DNA from 3 places in the Devosia sp. Micro-HW1 genome. Region 3 is predicted to be linked to each of the others. Evidence: predicted binding sites of a transcription regulator. Region 3 holds the regulator's gene; each other region holds the start of a gene.

Region 1 (6,148 bases), 390 kb from region 3:
CCCATCACCAGCGGGCGGATGCCGACAGGATCGCGCGCCGCGATCAGCTTGGTGCGGGTCATGGCCAGCATGGCATAGCCGCCTTCCATCTGGCGGATGGCGTCGATGAAGCGGTCGGTGGTCGAGGAGTGGCGCGAACGGGCGATCAGGTGCAGCACCACTTCGCTGTCCGACGTCGACTGGCAGATGGCGCCGGTGGCGATGATCTGGCGCCTGAGGGTCAGGCCATTGGTGAAATTGCCATTATGGGCAATGGCAATGCCACCCGCTTCCAGTTCCGCAAACAGCGGCTGCACGTTGCGCAGCGCCACTTCGCCGGTGGTCGAATAGCGCGTGTGGCCAATGGCAATGCTGCCGGCCAGTTTGGCCAGCACGGCAGGGTCCGTATAGTGGTCGCCCACGAGACCCATGCGCTTCTCCTGGTGAAACTGCCGGCCGTCGAAACTGACGATACCGGCGGCTTCCTGGCCGCGATGCTGCAGGGCATGCAGGCCCAGCGCGGTCAGCGTCGAGGCATCGTCATGCCCCAAAATGCCAAACACGCCGCACTCTTCATGCAGCGTGTCGCCATTGAGATCGAAATCGTCATCGCTGATATGGGTCACCGGGGGGCTCCGTGTGAAAATATGCGTGTGCGCCAGATAGCGCTTTTTCCTGCCGGCCACCAATGACGTCAGCGGTCGGCAGGTCTGCGGCGGAAGCGGGTTCCGCGCTCTGTCTCTTTAGGCCCCGGGAGCGGGGTCGACCACCGGATCGGTCGGATCGACAGTGCCGCCTTCGTCGGCTTCGGGCGCGCCTTCAAGCGGTACGGCCGGAGCGTCGGGGTCGTCGGTCAGGTTGGCGCCGCCACCCTGGAGAATATCGTTCACCTGCTGCTCCAGGCCTTCTGGCAGCATGGAAATAAGTGTCTCGCCCATATTCTGCAGATAGGGCAGGGACTGCGCCTGTGCAGCCCAGTCGGGCAGATTGTTGGGCAGCAGCCAAAGGCCGAAAATGGTCACCACGATGGCGATGAGCACGCCGCGCAGCACGCCGAAGACGAAACCAAGCGTACGGTCGATCGGTCCGATGCGGCTGTCGACGACGAAATCAGCGATGCGCATCGTGAGCAGGTGCAGCACGATCAGCGCCAGGATGAACGTCACCACGACGGTGGCGATGTCGGCGATGACGGGCTCAGCCACGTATTGGCGGGCAATTTCGGGGTGATACTGCCACATATAGACGGCGATGGCAGCCGAACCGGCCCATGTCGCGAGCGACAGCACTTCACGGGTGAGGCCTCGCGCGGTGGCCAGGATCGCTGAAATCAGCACCAGCACACCTACGGCAACGTCGAACGCAGTCAGCATATGGTCTTGCCCTGTTTATCTCGCCTGACCGGCTTTTGCTGGACCTTTAGCGGCTTTGCGTCGCAATGCCAAGGGTAGCCGACAGAGTCAGGCGCGATCTCCCCGGAAACACTTTGTTTACCACCCCTCGGGCTCCGGTTCCGGGATCGGACGCTTGCCCTGGGCGGCAATGCGGCTGACCATGTCGCTCAATTGCGCATATTCGGTGACCTCAAGCCCGTTGGAGCGGTCGGCCTTGCCCAGCTTGCCCGTGACTACCGAGCCAAAGCCCAGCTTTTCTGCCTCGCGCAGCCGCAGCGCGCCATGCACCACCGGGCGCACGCCGCCCGCCAGCGAGATTTCACCGAAATAGACCGCATCGGCTGGGAGCGCCGACCCGGTCAGTGACGAGATCAGCGCTGCAGCAACGGCGAGGTCCGCCGCCGGTTCGTTGATTTTCAGCCCGCCGGCGACGTTGAGATAGATGTCATTGGCCCCAATGCGTACGCCGCAGCGGGTCTCGAGCACAGCCAGGACCATGGAGAGGCGTTGCGAATCCCAGCCCACCACGGCGCGGCGCGGCGTCCCGAGCGGGGAGGGGGCCACCAGCGCCTGGATTTCGATGAGCAGCGGCCGCGTCCCCTCCATGCCGGCAAACACCGCCGAACCGGCGGCATCCTTGTCCCGCTGGTCGAGGAACAGCGCCGACGGGTTGGCCACCTGTTCGAGCCCGCGCTCGGTCATCGCAAAGACGCCGATTTCGTCAGTCGCGCCATAGCGGTTCTTCACCCCGCGCAGGATGCGGAACGTGTGGCTCGAGTCGCCCTCGAAATAGAGCACGGCATCGACCATGTGCTCGACCACGCGCGGCCCGGCAATTTGCCCGTCCTTGGTCACGTGGCCCACCAGCACTACCGCTGCGCCGCTCTTCTTGGCCATGCGCGTCAGCGCCTGGGCGGAGGTGCGCACCTGCGTCACCGTGCCGGGCGCCGAGTCCACCCGGTCGGTCCACAGCGTCTGGATGGAATCGATGATGACGAGATCCGGCGGCGGGCCGTTCTCGAGCGTCGCAAGAATGATTTCCACATTTGTTTCGGCCGCCAGCAGCACGCCGGCCTCGCCAAGGCCCAGCCGCTGCGCGCGCAGGCGCACCTGCGCCACCGCCTCTTCGCCCGACACATAGATGACGCGCTTGCCCTTGGCCGCCAGCGCCGCTGCCGACTGCAGCAAAAGTGTCGACTTGCCGATGCCCGGATCGCCACCCACCAGCAGCGCCGAGCCCTTCACAAACCCGCCTCCGGTCACGCGGTCGAGTTCGGCGATTCCGGTCACGACGCGTGCCGCGCTCTCGGTCTCACCGCTCAGCGGGACCAGATTGACCGGTCGCCCATTGGATTTGGCGGCCTTTGGGCCAGCGCCGACGCCGGAATCGGTCAGTTCCTCGACAATGGTGTTCCATTCGCCGCAGGCGCCGCACCGGCCCTCCCAGCGGGTCGTGACGGCGCCGCAGGACTGGCAGACAAATTGAGATCGATTTTTGGCCAAGTGTTCCGCCCCTACAATGCCCAAGCTGTAGCGGCGGACGCTTCAGCATTCAAGAACAAAAAGAGAACTGGATATGCCTTTGCCCGCGCGCCAGCGGCGTCGCGGTTGCAGCACGTGATGGAGCCCCGAGACGGTATTCGCCTCCTGAGGTTTAGTATAGTGAGGCGCAAGACGCCTCGGGGCGTCAGGATTTCCGGCAGGGAGTTTCGCTAGGGAGGACATTGCTGTCCCAACCCATCTCCGGACCCACACCCCGTAACGATTCAGGGTGCTCCCGACTGTCGCCGGACGGTTGATCGTTGCAACCCCATCTCCACCCGGCTGATGGGAGGAGTATGAGGGAGGTTTTGGGAGGGGGGATAAGTCTATTGGAGGAACATCCCCACCTGACCTTCCCCTGAAGGTGGGGAGGGACCGGCCGGCGTGCACAACGACAACGAGGCAAACTGGCACTCCCCCTGTTTCAGGGGGAGGTTGGGTGGGGGTGCCTTGACGCGCTCGCCGCCGCAATCTTTGTAAGACTGCTCCAGCTGCGCGATGTGTTGGTCCCGCAATTCCTGTCGATCAGCCGGATCAGCTTGCCCGCCTGGGCCACGTCGCGGGTAAAATCCACGACCAGGTGTTTGTCGACGATATGCACATCCTCGGGCCCCTCGTAGGCGTCGAGCCAGGAGAAGTCCGGTGACGGATCGGCGAAGAAGTAGACCCCGGTCTGGCTCGGCCGCTCCCGCGCAGCCTCGGGTACCGGGTCGGCCTTGAGGAGCCGCCGGAGAAGGGCGGGGCGCCGCAGCACGGGCACGACATTGTCGCCCAGTCCGAACCCTTTCAGCACCGCCGTCATGGTCGCCGTCGCCTGCCGGTCGGTGCCGGCAAAGCCAGCGATCATGTTGCCGGTGTTGAGCACCGTCACTGGATCGACAAAGCCCGCTGCTGCCGAGGCTTCCCGCCACTGTGCCATGCCCATGAGCTTGTGCGTCACCGGGCCGATGGCACGGAGAAGGATGACGTAGAGGTCAGGGGAATTGGCCATGGCGATTCCTCGTCTATGAGCGCCAGGAAACTTAGCAGAAAGACCGCCGCCGCGACAAAAACCAGAAGGGGGTGATGGGCGCGCTGTTCAAAGCACCCACCGTGCCGTCCTCGGGCCTGACCCGAGGACCACTCTTAACGTTCGCTGTCGTTTCGACAGGCCCTCGGGTCAAACCCGAGGGCGGAACTCGGATGGGGGAGCCACTGTGACCATAAGGTCGGAGCTGCCACTACTCCGGCAGCCGCCCGTCACCCACATAGATGCGGTTATACCGTCCCTTGAGGCTCGTGAGAACTTCATAGCCGATCGTGCCGCCGGCATCGGCCTGGTCGTCAACGCCGAGAGTGAGGCCCAGAACCTCTGCGCCTTCGCCCGCCACGGGCAGGTCCTGTCCCAGCTCGGTCACGTCGACCACGGTGAGGTCCATCGAGATCTTGCCGATCACCGGGCAGATCTTGCCTCGGATGACGACTTTCCCGCCCGGCCTGGCATTGGTGCCCGACATCGAGCGGAAGTAGCCATCGGCATAGCCATAGCCGAGCACGGCGAGCTTGGAATTGCGGTTGAGCGTATAGGTTGCGCCATAGCCGACGGTTTCGCCGGTCCGGCCCTCGGTCACCTGCAGGATCGGCACGTGCAGCGTCACGACCGGCTGCATCGGGTTCTTGCGACCATTGACGGCGCGGCCGCCATAAAGCGCGATGCCGGGGCGGACCATCTGGAAGTGGTAGTCGCGTCCCGTCATCAGCGCCGCCGAATTGGCCAGAGACGCGGGAATGCCGGGAAACTGCGCCATGACCGAGCCGAACAGAGCCAGCTGGGTGCGGTTCTTCTCATGGCTGGGTTGGTCCGCGCAGGCCAGGTGGCTCATGATCATCTGCGGCGCATAGCCGAGCTTTTCGATCCGCTCGCGTACGAGACCCGCTTCGTTGAGCCGGAAGCCGATGCGGTTGATGCCGGTGTCGAAATGGAAGGCACTGGGATAGGCCTCGTTGCGCTCCACGCACTTGGCGAGCCATTCGTCCAGCATCGCCATGGTCGACAGCACCGGCATGAGGTTCTGCCGGATGTAGAGATTGGCGGCGCCGGGATAGAGGCCGTAGAGCACGAAGATATGGGCGTCGGGCACCGCGGCCCGCACCGCCATGCCTTCATCGGGCGTGGCGACGAAGAAGAAGCGGGCGCCTGCCGCATGCAGCGCCTTCGATGCCATGTCGATGCCGGTGCCATAGGCGTCGGCTTTGACCACGGCGGCCGTCAGCGCACCGGCGCTCACCTTGTCCAGGGCTCGCCAATTGCGGGCCAGGGCCCCCAGATCGATGCTCAGTTGGCCGCCAAGGCCTGAAGTCAGCGCCATGCCTATTCCATGCGTTCAGGCAGATAGTCTGCCCGAGCAAGGTTACCAAAGCGGGTAAATTGCGCCTCGAAGCTCAGCTGAACCGTGCCGGTAGGGCCGTGACGCTGCTTGGCGATGATGACTTCCGCCTTGCCGTGCACCTTTTCCATTTCCCCCTGCCAGGTCAGATGTTCGGGCGTGCCCTCTTTGGGCTCCTTGTTCTTGAGATAGTATTCTTCGCGATACACGAACAGAACCACGTCCGCGTCCTGCTCGATAGACCCCGATTCGCGCAAGTCCGCCAATTGCGGATGTTTGTCGTCGCGCGATTCCACCTGGCGGGACAGCTGGGAGAGGGCGATGATCGGCACTTCCAGCTCCTTGGCGAGGGCTTTCAGCGTCGTGGTGATTTCGGTCAGTTCCTGCACGCGGTTCTGGCTCGACGCCTTCGATGAACCGGACAGCAGCTGCAGGTAGTCGACGATCAGCAGGTCCAGGCCCTTTTGCCGCTTCAGGCGTCGGGCTCGGGCGGCGAGCTGGGCCACCGAGATGCCGCCGGTATCGTCGATATAGAGCGGCACCTTGCTCATGATATTGCTGACATCCACCAGCTTGGCGAACTGGTTGTCGTGGATTCTGCCGCGGCGGATGTCCGAGGACGAAATTTCCGCCTGCTCGGCCAGAATACGGGTGGCGAGCTGCTCGGAACTCATTTCGAGGCTGAAGAAGCCGACGACGCCGCCATTGACCGTCTTGCTATGCCCGTCGGCCGTCACCTCTGCGCGCCAGGCCTTGGCGACATTGTAGGCGATATTGGTCACCAGAGACGTCTTGCCCATGGCGGGACGTCCCGCCAGCACGATCAGGTCCGAACGCTGCAACCCGCCCATCTGCTTGTCGAGATCG
Region 2 (6,148 bases), 1.9 Mb from region 3:
ATACCCCGATCGTGTCGGCGCGATGGGTCATCTCATAGACCGGCTTGGCTGCCTCGGGATCACGGAACTCTTCGTTCTGCAGCTCGGCCAGCTCCACCTTGCGGTCATAATGTTTTTCCATGAGGCCGAAGGCGCGCTGCAGGCAGGTCAGCATGCCCAGCGCCAGGATATCCACCTTGAGGATTTTCAGCGCGTCGATGTCGTCCTTGTTCCATTCGATAATGGTTCGGCTGTCCATGGCGGTCTTGCCGATCGGCACCAGGCTTTCGAGGCTGTCGCGGGTGATGACGAAGCCACCCACATGCTGGCTGAGATGGCGCGGAAAGCCGCGCAGGACCTTGACCACCTCGAACATCTGCGCCAGCACCGGATCATCCGGGTTGAGCCCGAGACTGGCAACGCTTCTCAGGTCCACCCCCGATCCCCAGCCCCAATGCAGCTGGTTGAAGGCTGTCACCACATCGTCGGAAATGCCGAAGACCTTGGCCGCCTCGCGGATGGCGCTCTTGGAGCGATAGGTGATGACATTGGCCGTCAGCCCGGTGCGCTTGCCACCATATTTCTGATAGACATATTGCATCACCTCCTCGCGCCTCTCGTGCTCGAAATCGACATCGATATCGGGCGGCTCGTCCCGCTCGGTGGAAATGAATCGGCCAAACACCAGATTGGCCTTGCGCGGGTCCACCTCGGTGATTTCGAGGCAGTAGCAGACGGTGGAATTGGCAGCCGAGCCGCGTCCCTGGCAGAGGATGCCCAGATCATGGCGCGCATGCCGGACAATATCCTGAACCGTCAGGAAGTAGGCCGCGTAGCGCTTTTCATCGATCAGCCGCAATTCGGTCTCGATCTGCTCGCGCGTGCCCGCCGGCAACCCCTCCGGAAAGCGCTTCTCGGCGCCGATCCAGGTCAGGCGCTCCAGCGTCTCCTGGGCGGTTTCCCCATTGCCGATCGTCTCTTCGGGATAATTGTATTCAAGCTGATTGAGCGCAAAGCTGATGGCCCCGATGAAGCGCTGCGTCTCGGCAATGGCTTGCGGATGGGAAGCGAACAGCCGGGCCATTTCGTCAGGCGCCTTGAGATGGCGCTCGGCATTGGCCGAGAGCAGGTATCCCGCCTCGTCCAGCGTCACGTGCTCGCGGATACAGGTCACCACATCGAGCACCATGTGCCGGTCGGGTTCGTGATAGGCCACATCATTGCTGGCCAGCATCCGCGCCCCATGGCGCCGGGCCAGCAGATCGACCCGGTTGAGTCGCGCCCGATCCGTGCCATCCAGGCGCGCCACCCCCGCGACCCAGACACGATCCGGGGCTTCCAAGGTAAGCCGTTGCAGCGTCTGTTCCGTACGGCCCCAATCGCCTTCGTCGGGAACGAGAATGAACAGCTGGCCCTGCGCAAAATTGTCTGCTGGACCCAGCTCCCCGGCCGAGGCCGAAGCGCTGGCGCCAAACAGATCATCGAACCGCAGGTCCGGACTGCCCTTCTCGCCGCGCCTGTTGCCGATGGTCAGCAGCTTGCACAGCCGCCCATAGGCCACCCGGTCGCGGGGATAGGCCACGATATCGGGCGTGCCATCGGAAAAGCAGAGCCGCACCCCTACGAGATAGCGGAATCCGGGCCGGATCCCGGGATTGTCCCGCGCCGCCACATAGCCTCGAACCACACCGGCAAAGCTGTTGCGATCGCACAGGCCCAGCGCCGTCATCCCCAGATGCATGGCGCCCACCACCAGCTCCTCGGGATGCGAGCCGGAGCGCAGAAACGAAAAGTTGCTGGTCGTCACCAGTTCTGCAAAGGCCACATCCGCGTGGACGATGGGCGGCCGGGAGCCTGATTTGGGCTTGAGCGCAATGACCCGGCTCATGAGAAGAACCCATGCAGGTACCAGCGCGGCAGGATGGGCCCGCCGTAAAGGCCCAGCCGAAACACCCAGAAGCGATGCCCGCCCTGGTCCTCGACGACATAGTAATCCCGCATGCCGGTGATCGGATCAAACAGCGGCAGGTCGGGCGTATAGGGTGGCGGCTTGGGGGTTTCGCCCGGTTCCGGCTTTTTGGGTTCCGGCTCCGGCACCAGTTTGAGCCGCTGCCCCCGGCGCCACCATTCATCGCTCAGCCGCTCGGGTCCGGCAGCCTTGACCAGGCGATAGTGCTGGCGCCGCCAGATCATCGAGGCTGGCAAGCCATCGGGCACTTCGGCATTGATGGCAACGTGTTCAGGCTGCGGCAGCAGTCGCAGCGGCCGCTCCTGGCCAATACCGCGCGCCCCCGGCCTGGGGCCGCCGGCCAGGGCCGGGACCAGCCGGGCCGCCCGTTCGGGCAGATGGCTTTCCACCAGCTCGGTCCTGAGCACGCTGACCACACCCAGCCGGCTGGCCAGCCGGTCGGTCAGCTGCTCGAGATCGCCGGCGCCGGTCTCGGTGGTAAAGGCGCCCAGCTGGCTTGCATCGAGCCGGTCGAGCGAACTGGCGGCCAGCCGGACCATGTCGATGCCAAAGCCGGGATCGTAGTTTTCCTCTTCGAGCCGCTGCGAACGGTGACGGAACAGGCTGGCAATATGGGCTGCATCGCGCGTCACCCTTGCGGCATTGAGCGAGAGCGTCATGACCTTGTGATCGACGCGATAGAGGAAGAGGTGGAAGCTCTGGGCCCCCATCTCTTCCTGTTCCAGCATCTGGGAGAGGTCGAGCGCCAGCCCCTCGGTTGTCAGCATCACGTCGTCAAGGGTCGAGATCGGTTCGAAGAACTTGCGCTCGACGAAATGTTCAGCCGCTGGCAGGCGGGGAGTCAGCCGTTCCTCGATATCGCCAAAAGCCTGGTCGAGGCGCAGGATCAGCGACGCCCCGAACCGCGCCAAAAGGGGTTTTCGCGGGCGCTGGCGCAGCGCGCCAATGGTTTTGAGGCCCATCTGTGCCAACAGTCCGATCTGCGCCTCCTCGAGCCGCAGCGCCGCCACCGGCAGGTCATCGAGCACCGCGCCCAAGTGCCGCGGGTCGACCACCGTGCTGCGGGCGAAATGACTGACCGCCCAGGCGCCGCCAATGGTTGAGGCAATCGCGCCGGAGACGGAATAGTTGAGGTTGCGCAGACGCTTGAGCAGCATGCGCAGCATCTCCGCTTCGCCGCCGAACAGATGCGCTACCCCGGTAATGTCGAGGACCAGATCGCCGAACGGGGCCATGTCCTGCATGACGGCGACCAGCGGGCTGGCATTGGAATGCCAGTCGGCAAAATCGGCGAAGGCGGCAACCAGCAGGTCCCTATCCTGTTCGAGCACGGTCAGATCAGGCACAATGGCCCTGGCATCGGCCAGCGCCTGACCGATGCGCAGGCCTTGTGCCGAGGCTTCTTGGTCGAGCGCAGCAAGGCGCAATCCGCCCCTGATCCTTTCGTAAAGAGCGAGGGGCGATTGCAGGCCGGCATCACGCCGTTTGAGATAATCTGTTGGCCAGGAGGGCAGATGGAGACAGAGATAGCGACGTTCCAGCCTGGGGCTGGTGCCGGTCAAAAGACCGGCCTGGTATGGTTTTGAACTCATTTCCTGTCCACTCCAGGATCCACTCGCTGTGCTTTTGCCCCGCATGTCCCTTTTCGAGTTTGAGCCCCCAGCGCGCCCGACCTGGTGCGCGCTCGTCAAAGGGTCTCTTGCCTGAGCTCTCGGGCATCAGCCGCCAGCGCAGATGCGCCGCACTGGCCTGACGGTCCGACCCGTAGCGCAACAGAAACAGCGACGTGCCGCCTTCGACCGCCCGGAGACTGAGGCGCCGGCTGACGGTGAAATCGAGCGCCTCGGGCACGCCGCCAATATCGGCCACGATCCCGGCAACAGCCCGGCAGGCCAGGGATTCCTCGGCAACCCAGAGCAGGTCGCGCATATCGGCCGCCCGCACGATGACCAGTTGCGCCGGGTCAAAACCGAAGCTGGCAAGCCCCGGGCCATAGGGCAGGCCGAAGAACTGGGCATCTTGCTCCAGCTGCAGGTAGAGCACGGCCATGCGCCTGGGCGTCAGCAGCGCCTTGGCCTGTGCCAGCGCAAAACCCAGGCTCGCCGCGCCATTGCGCACGGCATCGGTGCACACCTCCTGCAGCAGGCCGCCCGGCAAAAGCGGGAACCCGCCCCCCTCGTCCGAGACGCGGGCCCGCGCTTCGGCCAGAGCCGGCTTGCGCTCGATATCGGCAATGACATCCCGCAGCGCGGCTAGGCGCTGTTGCTGGTTCGGGGGCTGCATGGGGCGACCAACTACGTGAACAAAGTGGGAACATCTAGACTCCGAATCCGGGAAGAGTCGAGTCCCTTTTGCGCCTCTTCGGTGTGGCCCGGCTGCATCAGCCCCGGTCAAGATCGCGCGACCGGGACACAAAACCCATTGAGAAACCGCCTCTTATCGCTAAGTCTGATGGTGCCTGCCTCCCGGCTTGCATCCATCATTTTCGCCCGACCCCGACGGAGGCTGACGCCATGTTCGAGGCCCTGACCCGCCTTTTCGGAAAGCCCGAGGCGCCGGCCGACCTGCACGACCCCAAACTGGCCGTCGCGGTCCTGCTCGTGCATCTGGCGGCGGTGGATGGCTCCATGCAGGACGATGAACGCAAGGCCATCCGCGGCGCGCTCATGGACCATTATGACCTCGACGAAACCGCCGTCGACAAGCTGGTGCGGGAAGCCGCGCGGCGCGACGCCGAGGCAGTAGATTTCTACAAGTTTACCAGTGGCTTGACCCAGCTCGACATGGGTGACCGGATCGAGATCATCCGCATGATGTGGACCGTGGTCTTTGCCGATGGCAAGAACCACGAGCTCGAAGACAACATGGTCTGGCGCATTGCCGAACTGATCGGCGTTTCGAGCCGCGACAGGACCATTTTGCGCAACCAGATTCGCGGCCGCTCGACCGAGGACTAGTACGCCTCGAAGTCTCCGATGATCTCGACCTCGTCGGTCAGGCAATCGAATTCGCCTGCCTTATCAGCGGCTTGCTGGGCCAGTTCGTTGGCATGGGCATTGGCGCGGGCATCGACATAGGCGATGTGACAGCTATTGCCCTCGGCAATCTGGCTGACCACCAGAACCTGGCCGAAATCCTCGCCGGTCTCGGGATGGGCGGTGTGATAGCGCACGATCGTGGCCACTGGAAACCAGCGCCCCGAGGCATTGGAAAGCCGCCATTCGAGCTTTTCGCCCAGCCGGTTGAAGGGCGGAAGTGTCTGAAATCCTGCGCTATTTTTCTTCGGCTCGAAACCGTAGCGCAAGGAGAAGCGCAGGTCACCCTCCTCCACCATCAGGGGAAAACCCTTATAGCCCGGGCAGGACCAGGACACGCCGAAATCATCGGCCTCCAGCACAAGGCAATCCAGGTCGAGATTGAGGTCGGTATAGGCGCTGACAAAACCGGATTGGGCCATGGCCGGAACGCTCAGAATGACCGTTGCCAGAAGCGAATTTGCTAGCAGACTGTTAACCTTTGGCACGACCGAAACCCTCCTCGCGTTAATCTGGCGTCAGAAAAGGATGATCCAGATCAATTTGCCGCCATGATGACCATGCCAGATTGCGCCAAACAAGGAGACCGGACCCATGTTCAAGACCATTCTCGTTGCCACTGACGGCTCGGACCAGGCCAGCAAGGCGCTCGATGCGGCGCTGGAGCTTGCCCGGCTCAATGGCGCCAGTCTCACCATCCTGACGGCCACCGACCCGGTGGCGACAGGCATTGGTTCGGGCGGCTTTGGCACGATCGATGCCGGTCCCATCGTCGCGCGGCTCGAAGAGGCCTATGCCAGCGAGGCCGCCGACCTCCTGGCCAAGGCGCGCCACAGAGCACAGGAGGCCGGCATCACGCCCGAGACCCTGCACCTGCCGCGCCACCGCCCCGCCGACGGCATTCTCGAACTTGCCGGCCAAAAGGGTGTCGACCTGATCGTCATGGGCTCGCATGGACGGCGCGGGCTCAATCGCTTGCTGTTGGGCAGCCAGGTCGCCGAAGTGCTGGCCCGGTCCAGCATTGCCGTGCTCGTGGTCAAATAGCAGACCGGCTGCGGCGCTATTGTGCCTTGCGTTTGGAGGGGTTTGTGGGCAGAACGGCCCGCGACAACCATCCCCTCCTCACGGCAGTTGTGAAAATGAATATCGACGCGATCCCGACCGG
Region 3 (6,148 bases):
GGCGCTGGGTGGCGACGTGGTACGGGCGCCGAGCCTGTTCCATGGCAAGACCAGCAAAATCAACCATACCGGCAAGGGCATTTTCCGCGGCCTCAATGCCGGGTTCGAGGCCACGCGCTATCATTCGCTGATCGTCAAGGCCGACACCCTGCCCGACGTGCTGGAAGTGACGGCGACGACCGACGATGGGCTGATCATGGGCATGCAGCACAAGACGCTGCCGATTCATGGCGTGCAGTTCCACCCCGAAAGCATCGCTTCGGAAAACGGTCACGCCCTGCTGCAGAATTTCCTCAACATTGCCCGTGACTTCAACGGCAGGAAGGCTGCGTGATGGACATCAAGTCAGCCCTCAACAAGATTGCCGACGGCAAGGATCTTACGGGCGAGGAAATGCGCGGCGTGATGCGCGTCATCATGGCCGGCGAAGCCACGCAGGCGCAGATCGGCGCTTTCCTGATGGGGATGCGCATCAAGGGCGAGACCGTCGGCGAAATCGCTGCGGCCGTGTCCATCCTGCGCGAGCAGATGGTGCCCGTGTCCGCGCCCGAAAATGCCATCGACATTGTGGGCACCGGCGGCGATGGCGTCGGCAGCCTCAACATTTCCACCGCCACGGCGCTGGTTGTGGCGGCGGCTGGTGTGCCGGTGGCCAAGCACGGCAACAAGGCGCTGTCCTCGCGGTCTGGCTCGTCGCAGGCGCTGGAGGCTCTGGGCGTAAAGCTCGACCTGACGCCGGAGCAGATCGGCAAGACCATTGCCGAGGCCAATATCGGCTTCATGTTTGCGCCCCATCATCATCCGGCCATGCGGCATGTGGGCCCTGCCCGCGCCGAAATGGGCGTGCGGACGCTGTTCAACCTGCTTGGACCCCAGTCCAACCCGGCCGGCGTGCGGCGATACCTGCTGGGCGTCTATTCCCAGCAATGGGTTGAGCCTGTCGCGGCAGCGCTGCTGGCCAACCGCGCCATCAAGGCCTGGGTGGTGCATTCGAGCGAGGGACTCGACGAGCTTTCCACCTCGGGCCCCAATTTCGTCGCCCAGATCGCCAATGGCGACCTGCGCAGCTTTGAAATCCATCCCGAACGCGTCGGCCTCAAGCTGACTGATCCCAAGGACCTGCTGGGTGGTGAGCCCGCCGACAATGCGGCCGCCATCGTGGCGCTGTTCGAGGGGGCGCCGGGCGCGTATCGTGACACCGTGCTGCTGAACGCCGGGGCGGCGCTGCTGGTGGCCGACAAGGTCGCGACCATCGAGGACGGCATTGCCCTGGCCCGCGAAACCATTGACACCGGCAAGGCGAAGGCGACGCTCGCCCGCCTCGTCGCCGTATCGAACGGACATGCATCATGAGCGATTTTCTCAAGCAGATCGAAATCTACAAGCGCGAAGAAATCGCCGCGGCCAAGAGCATGCGCCCCTGGGCGGAAGTCGTCGCCGAGGCTCACGACCAGCCGCCGCCCCGTGGATTTGTCAAAGCCATCAAGGACAAGCGCGCCCGGGGCGATTTTGCCCTCATCGCCGAGGTGAAGAAGGCCAGCCCGTCAAAAGGCCTGATCCGCCCCGATTTTCATCCGGCCGAGATCGCGCGCGCCTATGAAACGGCTGGCGCGGCATGCCTCTCCGTCCTTACCGACCGGCCCAGCTTCCAGGGTTCGCCAAGCTACCTGATTGAAGCCCGCGCCGCGACGAAACTGCCGGTGCTGCGCAAGGACTTCCTGTTCGAAACCTACCAGGTGGCGGAAGCCCGTTCCTGGGGCGCGGACTGCATCCTCATCATCCTCGCCGCCGTGGGCGACGACGTCGCCCGCTATCTGCTCGATGCCGCCGAAGAATGGGGCATGGACGCGCTGGTGGAAGTGCATGACCAGCTCGAGCTGGATCGGGCGCTGGCGCTCGATGCCAAGTTCATCGGCGTCAACAACCGCAACCTGCGCACCTTCGAGACGACGCTCGAAACCACGGTGAACCTCGCCGCCGGCGTGCCAGACGGCGTGCTGCTGGTGAGCGAGAGCGGCATTGTCACCTACGAGCAGGTCAAGATGCTCGACGAGCGGTGCAATGTCGGCACCTTCCTCGTCGGCGAGAGCCTGATGCGGCAGGACGACGTTGTCGCCGCCACCCGCACGCTGCTTATGGGCGCTCCGGAAGCGGTGCGCTGATGTCCGGCGGCCTCACCCATCTCAACGAGAAGGGCGAGGCCCATATCGTCGACATCGGTGACAAGGCCGTTACGCGTCGCAAGGCCGTGGCGCAAGCGCGGATTTCCGGCCAGGCGACGACAATCGCCAACATTCTTGGTGGGGGCCTCAAGAAGGGCGATGCGCTCGCAGTCGCCCGCGTCGCCGGGATCATGGCGGCCAAGAAAACCAGTGAGCTGATCCCTCTCTGCCATCCCATTCCGCTCACCAAGGTGAGTGTTGAAATCGAGGGCGATGGTCCCGGCTCAATTCTCATTCTCGCCACGGCCGAAACCACCGGCCAGACCGGGGTGGAAATGGAAGCGCTGACGGCTGCTTCCGTTACGGCGCTCACCCTCTACGACATGGCCAAGGCCATAGACCGGGCCATGGTCATTTCCGATCTCTGCCTCGTCGAAAAGTCCGGCGGCAAGTCGGGCGACTTTTTGCGCGCGCCATGAGTCTGCTCCCCGTCGATGATGCCCTGAGGGCCATCCTGGGACGAGTTTCCGCCCCCGAGGCGGAGCGCGTGTCCATTGCGGCGGCCCTTGGGCGGGTCCTGGCCGAACCTCTCGTGGCGCAGCACCACCAGCCACCTTTCGACGCCAGCGCCATGGACGGCTATGCCATGCGTGCTGCCGACGTCGCCGAGGGCTCCTGGCTCAATGTGGTCGGCACGTCGCAGGCCGGGGCCGGCTTTGCAGGAACGGTCGGTCACGGCCAGACAATCCGGATCTTCACCGGCGCGCCGGTTCCTGCAGGGGCCGACACCGTCATCATGCAGGAAGAGGCCGTGCGCGAAGGCGACCGTGTGCGGTTCACCGCCCCTGCCCGGCCTGGCCACAGCGTCAGGCCGAAGGGCAACGACTTTGCGACCGGCCAGGTGCTGGTGCCGGCTGGCACCCGCCTCACGCCGATGCAGATCGCGGTGGCGGCTGCGGCCAACGCGCCGGAGCTCGTCGTGGCAAGGCGTCCTCGGATCGGGCTTGTGGCAACCGGTGACGAACTCGTGCTCCCCGGCAGTGCATTGGGGCCGGACCAGATCGTCGCCTCCAACAGTTTCGGGCTCGGCGCCATGCTGGCGCCCTATGCGGAAGCGGTGACCGATCACGGCATTGTCCCTGATACTGTCGATGCGCTGCGCACCAGACTCGGCGCCGCCTTCGCCGACGAGCCGGATTTTCTCATCACCACCGGCGGCGCATCGGTGGGCGAGCATGACCTGGTTCAGGATGTGCTGGCAGAACTCGGCGTGACGCTGGATTTCTGGCGGATCAACATGCGCCCGGGCAAGCCACTGATGTTTGGCGTGCGCGGCAAGACTCTCGTGTTCGGACTGCCAGGCAATCCCGTCTCGGCCATGGTCACGGCACTCGTCTTCATCAAGCCGGCCCTGCGTGCCTTCCTGGGTCACGCCGAACCAGACGCGTTGCGTCTGCCGCTTGCGGGTCCCACGCCGCCCAACACCGCTCGCCGCCATTTCATGCGTGCCAAACTCGTTCATGGCGAGACGGGCCCTCTGGCCGAACCGATCAGCCAGACGGACAGCGGCCACACCTCGTCCCTGGCCTCCGCTGACCTGCTCATTGTCCAGCCTGAGCACGACCCCGGTCAGCCTGCCGGAACGCTTGTTGAAGTCAGTAGCATCGACGGATTCTGATCTACAATCGCGTTCATGTGAACCGTCCAGGCCCCGATCCGGCAGAGGGCATTGCAGAACATAACTGGAACATGTATGGTCGTTCCGTCTATGTTCCGATTCTGGACCGAGGGGCCGATGCTGACACGCAAACAACACGAGCTGCTGATGTTCATCCATGAAAGGATGAAGGAGAGCGGCATTCCCCCCAGCTTCGACGAAATGAAGGATGCCCTTGATCTGGCATCGAAATCCGGCATCCACAGGCTGATCACGGCGCTCGAGGAACGTGGCTTTATCCGCCGCCTGCCGAACCGTGCCCGGGCGCTGGAAGTGGTAAAGCTCCCTGACTCGATGAATCCATCGCTCGGCGGCCGCAAGGCACGCTTCGAGCCGGCGGTCATCGAGGGCAATCTGGGCAAGGTCGCGAGCCCCCCTGCCCGCGGTAATGCCGGTGGCGAGGACTATGCGCGGCCGGTCTCGATCCCGGTGATGGGCCGCATCGCGGCTGGTACCCCCATCGAGGCCATCCAGTCCCATTCCCATACTATTGCCGTGCCGCCCGAAATGCTCGGCGCCGGTGAACATTATGCCCTTGAAGTGCGCGGCGATTCCATGATCGACGCCGGCATTTTCGATGGCGATACCGTGCTCATCAAGAAGCAGGAACACGCCTCGACCGGCGAGATCATCGTTGCCCTGGTGGATGACGAGGAAGCGACCCTCAAGCGTCTCCGCCGCAAGGGCGATACGGTGGCGCTGGAGGCCGCGAACCCGGCCTACGAAACCCGCATCTTCCCGCCAGACCGGGTCAAGGTGCAGGGCCGCCTCGTTGGGCTTTTGCGCAAGTATTGACCCCTTTCCCCCCGGAAATTGGAAAAGGCCCGCCGACTGGCGGGCCTTTTGGTTTTTGGCTTGGGGAGTGACACCGTCACTGCGTTTGCATCGTCATTGCCGGACTTGTCCCGGCAATCCCACTTGTAGAGGCACTGACCACCGGGCCAAGCCCGGTGGCGACGTCTGGCCGGGTGTTCCCGCCTAGGCGGACATGCCTAGTGGTTGTCGCGCGGCAGGCCTTCGGTCTGAGCAATGCGCTGGTACTTTTCGGCGGGCTTGAGGATGGCGCCGTCGCCCAGCTGCCCGACGAGGCCACGCTGGATTTCCTGCCACGGGGTCTGGTGCCTGGGGAACTTGTAGCCCCCTTCCGCTTCCAGCGCCGCGCGGCGGTTGGCGATTTCCTCGGCCGAGATCAAGATGTCGGCTTCGCCCTTGTTAAGGTCGATGCGCACCCGGTCACCGGTCTTGAGGATGGCAAGGTTGCCACCGGCCGCCGCCTCAGGCGAGGCATTGAGGATCGAGGGCGAGCCTGACGTGCCCGACTGGCGGCCGTCACCGATACAGGCGAGTGAAGAGACGCCCTTCTTGATGAGGTAGGCCGGCGGCCGCATGTTGACCACTTCTGCAGCGCCCGGATAGCCGATCGGGCCAGCGCCGCGCATGAAGAGCAGCGTGTGCTCGTCGATCTCGAGAGCCGGGTCATCGATGCGGTTGTGATAGTCCTCGGGGCCGTCGAAGACCACAGCCTTGCCCTCGAACATGCCCGGATGGGCGGGATCGGAGAGATAGCGGTCACGGAACTCGGCCGAGATGACCGACGTCTTCATGATGGCATTGTCGAAAAGATTGCCGCGCAGCACGAGGAAGCCGGCTTCCTTCTTCAGCGGGTTGTCGAAATGCCGGATGACCTTGTCGTCTTCGATCGTGGTTGTGCGGCAGTTCTCGCCAATGGTCTTGCCGTTGACCGTGGGGGCGTTCTCATGAATGAGGCCCTGCGCCATCAGCTCGTTGACCACGGCGGGGACACCACCGGCATGGTAGTAGTCCTCACCCAGATATTCGCCAGCCGGCTGCAGGTTGACCAGCAGCGGCACCTTGTGACCGTGCTGCTGCCACTCATCGATGTTGAGATCGACGCCGATATGCTTGGCAATGGCGTTGATGTGGATCGGCGCGTTGGTTGAGCCGCCAATGGCGGAATTGACCACGATGGCGTTGAGGAAGTTTTCCTTGGTCAGGATGTCAGAGGGCTTGAGGTCCTCGTGCACCATTTCCACGGCGCGCTTGCCGGTGCGCCAGGCCATTTCCTGGCGGTCGCGATAGGGCGCGGGAATCGCGGCCGAACCGGGCAGCTGCATGCCGAGGGCTTCGGCCAGCGAGTTCATGGTCGAGGCCGTGCCCATGGTGTTGCAATAGCCGGTCGAGGGTGCGGAGGACGCCACCAGCTCGATGAACTTGGGATAGTCGATCTCGCCGGCGGCGAGCATCTGGC

The links. Region 3 encodes LexA, which represses DNA repair genes until DNA is damaged. Its sites were predicted from a motif close to TGTTCNNNNTGTGTTCNG; they were not measured.
Region 1: the regulator LexA is predicted to act here: its motif matches at 2,928-2,945, upstream of radA (DNA repair protein RadA).
Region 2: the regulator LexA is predicted to act here: its motif matches at 4,247-4,264, upstream of MQW79_RS12360 (ImuA family protein).

Annotation. Positions count from the first base shown of each region.
Region 1 is NZ_CP094375.1:133,151-139,298, forward strand. Features, by position in the region: gene purF (amidophosphoribosyltransferase) at 1-605, opposite strand, end outside; gene MQW79_RS00605 (CvpA family protein) at 723-1,352, opposite strand; gene radA (DNA repair protein RadA) at 1,470-2,876, opposite strand; gene MQW79_RS00615 (DUF1697 domain-containing protein) at 3,340-3,906, opposite strand; gene alr (alanine racemase) at 4,136-5,263, opposite strand; gene MQW79_RS00625 (replicative DNA helicase) at 5,266-6,148, opposite strand, start outside.
Region 2 is NZ_CP094375.1:2,585,116-2,591,263, forward strand. Features, by position in the region: gene MQW79_RS12350 (error-prone DNA polymerase) at 1-1,867, opposite strand, end outside; gene MQW79_RS12355 (Y-family DNA polymerase) at 1,864-3,540, opposite strand; gene MQW79_RS12360 (ImuA family protein) at 3,425-4,231, opposite strand; gene MQW79_RS12365 (tellurite resistance TerB family protein) at 4,462-4,905, shown strand; gene MQW79_RS12370 (hypothetical protein) at 4,902-5,471, opposite strand; gene MQW79_RS12375 (universal stress protein) at 5,578-6,027, shown strand; gene ppa (inorganic diphosphatase) at 6,123-6,148, shown strand, end outside.
Region 3 is NZ_CP094375.1:520,954-527,101, reverse strand. Features, by position in the region: gene MQW79_RS02420 (anthranilate synthase component II) at 1-334, shown strand, start outside; gene trpD (anthranilate phosphoribosyltransferase) at 331-1,353, shown strand; gene trpC (indole-3-glycerol phosphate synthase TrpC) at 1,350-2,162, shown strand; gene moaC (cyclic pyranopterin monophosphate synthase MoaC) at 2,162-2,641, shown strand; gene MQW79_RS02400 (molybdopterin molybdotransferase MoeA) at 2,638-3,840, shown strand; gene lexA (transcriptional repressor LexA) at 3,958-4,674, shown strand; gene MQW79_RS02390 (IlvD/Edd family dehydratase) at 4,872-6,148, opposite strand, start outside.